One region of the Paenibacillus glucanolyticus genome, then DNA from elsewhere that is predicted to be linked to it. Evidence: riboswitches for the same ligand, from Rfam matches in the RefSeq annotation. Region 1 holds a riboswitch; the other holds the start of a gene.
What was found. A riboswitch is a leader RNA that binds a small molecule or an ion and turns the genes downstream of it on or off. The one in region 1 is predicted to bind S-adenosylmethionine.
Positions count from the first base shown of each region.

Region 2: linked by a shared signal. The riboswitch ahead of WDY75_RS05200 (methionine ABC transporter ATP-binding protein) and the one ahead of metA (homoserine O-succinyltransferase) in region 1 are both predicted to bind S-adenosylmethionine.

Region 1 is NZ_CP147845.1:1,513,799-1,516,928, reverse strand. Features, by position in the region: gene WDY75_RS07370 (PLP-dependent transferase) at 1-382, opposite strand, end outside; gene metA (homoserine O-succinyltransferase) at 407-1,324, opposite strand; SAM riboswitch class I at 1,457-1,585, opposite strand; gene corA (magnesium/cobalt transporter CorA) at 2,028-2,963, shown strand; gene WDY75_RS07355 (HRDC domain-containing protein) at 3,037-3,130, opposite strand, start outside.
Region 2 is NZ_CP147845.1:1,091,110-1,094,239, reverse strand. Features, by position in the region: gene WDY75_RS05205 (methionine ABC transporter permease) at 39-707, opposite strand; gene WDY75_RS05200 (methionine ABC transporter ATP-binding protein) at 707-1,723, opposite strand; SAM riboswitch class I at 1,831-1,977, opposite strand; gene WDY75_RS05195 (Cthe_2314 family HEPN domain-containing protein) at 2,099-2,818, opposite strand; partial or broken gene WDY75_RS05190 (UbiD family decarboxylase domain-containing protein) at 2,865-3,130, opposite strand, start outside.

The DNA.
Region 1 (3,130 bases):
CATTCGTATCCACATAGGTCGCCGTTACGCCGAACTTGGACATAATCCGCTCTAACAGCCGGTACGTTCCTCCATACAGATCCAGCGAAACAATCAGATGATCCCCCTGACCGAAAAGGGAAAATATCGTCTGCAGCGCAGCCATGCCTGAGCTGCATGCAAATCCGGCATCACCGGATTCCAGCTCTGCGCAGGCATCCTCCAATACCGATCGGGTGGGATTTTTCGTGCGGGCATAATCAAAACCCGTGCTCTGCCCTAATTTCGGATGACGGTAGGCCGTCGCTTGATATATCGGAAATGTAACTGCACCTGTCACCGGCTCCTGCACCGATCCGATCTGTGCCAGCCGGCTCTCTATACTTAATGGTTTCTTCTCCATCACTTACTCTCCTCCTGTACGCTGCTATATTTGCGGACCAATATCGTATGGCGTTTCTTGATATACATAGTAATTGAGCCAATTAGTAAATAATAAATTTGCATGCGCACGCCATATGGATGGAGGCGTTCTGGTTGGATCATCATTCGGGTAATAATTGCGCGGCAGGGCAATGTCCAATCCTTTGGCAGCATCGCGGTCATATTCCCACTTCAGAGAGTCTGCATCATACTCGGAATGTCCTGTGGCAAAAATCTGTTTTCCGTCCCGGCTTGAAACCAAGTAGATTCCTGCTTCCTCCGACTCAGACAGGATGACCAGATCGTCAATCCCTGTAATGTCCTCGCGCCGAAATTCCGTATGACGGGAGTGCGGAACAAAGAACAATTCGTCAAAGCCGCGAAGAAGCTTGGTACACGCCTCATTAATCGTATGAGGGAATACGCCAAAGCATTTTTCCTCCAGGCTGTACTTGGGCACACCGTAATGATAATAAAGCCCTGCCTGAGACGCCCAGCAGATGTGCAGCGTGGAAGTCACATGCGTCTTGCTCCATTCAAAAATCTCGGTGAGCTCATTCCAGTAATTTACTTCTTCAAATTCCAACTGCTCCACCGGGGCTCCTGTAATGATCATGCCGTCAAAACGGCGGTTCTTCACTTCCTCAAAGGTTTTGTAAAAGGATTCAAGATGCTCTGCCGACGTGTTCTTCGAAACGTGGGAGCTGGGATGAAGAAGCACAACGTCCACCTGAAGAGGGGAGTTACCGATCAATCGTAGCAATTGCGTCTCCGTGGTTTCCTTGGTAGGCATCAAATTCAGAATAGCTATCCGCAATGGGCGGATATCCTGGTGAAAGGCATGGCTTTCATCCATTACAAAAATGTTTTCTCCAGCCAGAACTTCCTTTGCCGGCAAGGCATCCGGAATTTTAATTGGCATAAGGGCTCACTCCTTCAAATTGTGAAATGATACATCCATTTAAGCTGTGAGAAAGAGCGTTAGACTGTATAAACGCAAGAATGACCTTTCTCAAGTAGAGAAAGGTCATCATATACGTATCACAATGCGCCTCTCTCATCTGTCAGGCTATACGCGGCTCATAAGAATCGTCGTATCTCCTGCAAGAATTAGCACCGTGCGATGTTGCCGCCGGTTGCCGGGTTTCATAGGGCTAGTCCCTCCACCTGCTCTTGATAAGATTTCGCTTTATTCAATTGTCTTCAAACATGGTTCGTAATTGATATTTACTTTAAATCATCCGCAATTGTTCGTCAAGAACCTTTTCGTTTAATCCGTCACACTTCACCGTGGGCTCCCATACCCTGTACTAGGGTCTTGCATACGCCGGATTTCAACTTGAAAGGTCCCACACCCGGCGTTATACTAGACAAGTGCTGTTTGAAACCGAGTATGAAAGAGGTGACATGGAAGATGGACGGTGACCCGAGCCAGAAAGTGGATGCACAAGACGCACAACCGCATAGGATTAAGATCAGCTTACCGGCAGAGGGCAGCGTTATTTTTCATGCGCTTTTATCGTATTCATCCCTTCCTTAGATTATGCCTGTACGCCGGTTAGCTGATATCCTGTGCCTTTACTGCTTAACCAAGCAGCTTGTAATTGACAAAGGAGTGATATCAGATGAAAATCCGGTTGGTCGATTCGGGTGTATTTACCCCTGTTGAAGACATCGAAATGACGCTGACAGCTCCGGCCAGCGGCTTCTACTGGCTGGATGCAGACGTGGATGATTTAGCCGAGCTGCAGCCCCTCTTCTCCCTGCATGATCTTGCAGTTGAGGACTGTCTCAGTGAAGAGGAACAGCGTCCCAAAATCGAAATATATGAGAACCATTATTTTATCGTCGTGAACAGCATCCGGTTTGACGACGAGGAAATTTTTCTTCGGGCATTAAACGTTTTCCTGGGCAGACATTTTATTATTACGGTAACCAAGCAGAAGATTCATGAACTCCGTTCGGTGAAGCCGCTTCTTTGGGAGGATGAGGTTAGCACGCCTGACCGTTTCCTCTATCTGCTGATCGACCTCGTCACAGACAATTATTTCTCTGTCGGGGACCGCATTGAAGCACGGATCGAGAAGCTGGAGGAAGACATTCTCATGCATACCAAGAAATCTCATCTCAGTGAAATCATCGGCCTGCGCAGTGAAATTCTGTGGCTGAAAAAAGTCCTTGGACCTCAGAAGGAAGTTATCAACACCTTGAACAAAAAGGATCTCCGGCTAATCGATGACCAACTGCAGAAATATTTCAGTGACATCTATGAGAATGCCGTTAAAATTTCAGAAACGTTTGAGACCTATCGGGATCTCATGGGTAACCTTCGCGAGGCTTACCAATCCAGTATCGCCAATCGGGCGAATGAAATTATGCGTGTGTTCACGGCCATTACAACCATCTTCATTCCACTAACGCTGATTACGGGCATTTATGGTATGAACTTTGACTATATGCCTGAACTTCATTGGAAATATTCGTATTATGTTGTTATCGGCATCATGGTATTTGCCGGCGCTCTCATGTTCTATTTGTTCCGCAAAAAAGACTGGATATGATATATAGGATTCATATAATTAGGACGGACCTCCTTGCTCATAGGAGATTCCGTCCTGATTTCGTTAATGCCTATTAACCGACTTTTGCCTTCCCGGGCTCTTCCCGGCGAAAGCGAATCCGCATCAGGCGAAGCCGCTCATACAGCCGCTCCGTTCCGCCAGCCTCA
Region 2 (3,130 bases), 420 kb from region 1:
ATCTATATAATGTCTGCCTTGATGCTTTACCAATCCCGTTATTTTCTTGTAAAATGCCGTACCAGGCGGTCCCCTGCCATTTGCAGCAGCTGCACCAGCACAATCATTAACACAACGGCCAGAATCATGATCTCCGTCTCATAACGGTAATAGCCGTACTTGATGGCCAAATCCCCTAAACCGCCGCCGCCGACCTGACCCGACATCGCCGTATAGGATACCAGGGTCACAATCGTGATGGTCATGCCCGCCAGCAAACCCGGACGAGCCTCGGGAAGAAGCACCCTCCACACGATTTGGCTTGTCGAGGAGCCCATCGCATGAGCGGCTTCAATGACACCTTTGTCCACTTCATTCAGGGCCGTCTCCACCAGTCTGGCGAAGAACGGTGCTGCCCCCACAACGAGCGGCGGAATGGTTCCCAGGACGCCGTACGATACACCCACAAGCGACTTCGTAATCGGGATCATCGCAACGATCAGGATGATGAACGGAACCGAACGCAGGATGTTCACAATGAACGACAGGATCGAATATCCGAAGCGCACCAAGCCCGATGTGGATCTTGCAGCCATATACAGCAGCACGCCAACCGGCAGCCCGATAATGAAGCTGAACAAAGCCGAAGCCCCCAGCATTCGCAGGGTATCCAATGTTGCCGTACCGATTTCTTTCCAGTCGATCTGGGTAAAATCGAGCTCGAACATTAATGAATCACCTCCACGTCTAATCCTTGTTGAAGCAGCTTCCGAATCGTCTCTTCGATGGCTCTTTCTTCCCCTTCGAAGCGTACGATGAGCTGGCCATACGGTGTTTCCTTGATCGTGGAGATCGTGCCCTGCAGAATCGCAAAATTCACGCCTGTCTCATGAACGGTATGGGATAGAATGGAATCGTACGTTTTCGATCCCAGGAACGTAATTTGCACCGCTTGGGAAGAGCTGTTCGCCTGACCCTGCATGGCCAGCCGGAGCGCTTCTCCGCTGTCCAATTCTTGACGGATGAATTCCTGCGTCACCTCATGTTTAGGTTTCAGGAACACTTCCGTTACCGGCCCCTGCTCCACAATGCCGCCCTGATGAATAACGGCCACCCGATCACATATGCTCTGGATGACATGCATCTCATGGGTGATCAACACAATCGTGAGATGAAATTTCTTATTAATATCCAGCAGCAGGCGCAGGATCGAATCCGTGGTCTGCGGATCCAGCGCTGAAGTGGCCTCATCACACAGCAGAACCTCCGGATCGCTTGCCAACGCTCTGGCTATGCCGACCCTCTGCTTTTGTCCTCCTGACAGCTGGGACGGATACTTGTCCCGGTGAGCCTCCAAGCCAACCAAGGCCAACAGCTCGGATACTTTGCGTTCCATCTCAGCCTTCGGCGTCTTGATCAGCCGCAGCGGAAAGGCAATATTATCGTAAACCGTTGCGGATGACAGCAGGTTAAAGTGCTGAAAGATCATCCCGATTTTGCGACGCTCTGCTTGAAGCTGCTTCTTGCCGAGCAGTGTCAAATTCTTACCGTTAACCCACACCTCGCCGGAGGTGGGACGTTCCAACAAATTGATACAACGGATCAATGTACTTTTACCTGCGCCGGAGTGTCCGATCACACCGAAGATTTCTCCTTTTTCAATCGACAAATCCAATTCGGACAAGGCTGTGGTTAGCGTTCGGGCTTTTCCGTACTGCTTCGTCAATTGCTTGAGCTCAATCAATCCGATAATCCTCCTTTTTCCATAGCCTCATATCTATTTACCCAAAATAAAAGAGCCTCTTTTTGTAGAATCAAAAAGGGCTCTCTTTACGTAAAAGTCAACGCCTTTTCTCATCTGTCAAAGCCATAGGATGATCCTGCAGCTTTGAAGGAATTAGCACCATGTCACTCCATCCGTCATCGCGTTACGCGATATACGCTGGAGCCGGTTGCCGGGCTTCATCGGGCCTGTCCCTCCGCCTCTCTCGATAAGAAAACATCGATATGAAATTTTTCCAATTAATTTGATCTGATTTAATAACATTTAATGAATGCAATAGTTAGTATAGATTCTTTTCAGGTTTTTGTCAAAAGGAATTTCATGGCGATTTTGTGCCTAAACCCGCACTCCTTTTTCCGCCCAGATCCGATTAGTATATCGATACGAGGCAGCCAAGCTTCGGCATACCATATCTACACCCTGCTTAAGATCCTCGAGGTGCTGGTCGATATCCTCCAGCTCGATTTTATCCGACAGTCCCTGATGGCGCTGCCACAGATCATCCTGCATCTCTGAATTCATATAGTGGATCTCAGCGTTGCGGCGTTTCCGAAGTGTGTTCAGCGGTATTTTATAGCGTTCCTTGATCGCCTCAAGCTCTGACGCCAGCTCACCGTGTGCCTTTAGAAACTTGAACTGCCGCAGTGCCGTAAAGTAGGAGAAATGAGCCTTAACCTTCGAGGTGTGGAGATCATACAGCTCATTAAGCACCGTACCCAGCTTGTCAAGGATGGAGAATACGCGAATAAATCCGTTTTTGTAAAAATACACATACCTTTGATACTCGCCCTGCTCCTGAATTGACATATCATCGATATAACCCGATTTAACCGACTGACTGAAATGCTTGGCCGCATTCCAGCTCTGCTCCAGCTCATCAAGGGATACAATCAATCCGCGGGTCCAAATCTCAAGCTTGCGAAAATCATGCGTTGGATCCTGATGTTTCTCCATTTCCTTTTGCAGCAGCCGGGTTGTCTTGACCATCGATTCGATGGCCTCCTCAAGCAAGCCATTGTTGTGTCGGGGCTGTTCCCCGAGTAACATTCGCAGCATGGCGGTACCCCCTCGCGTCGTCAGATTAACCTTCTTTCATGAATTGCTATTTGCCAAAATAATCGCTCCAGCGAGCATCCACCGTCTGCACGATATCTTCTCGCGGGGACAGCTCCTCCGGATATCCCGGTTTCATTCGTGATCAATAACCAGCGGAAGTTTATAGGATAGATGATGATGCTGGATATCAGCTGCCGCATGAATATCCGTTGCCGGATTGAAGCGGGTGAAAACCGTCCACAGGAATGAGGTTTGTGTGGCCGCTGCCGCTTCGGCATCATCAACCACAATCACCAACGGCCATGCGGTATC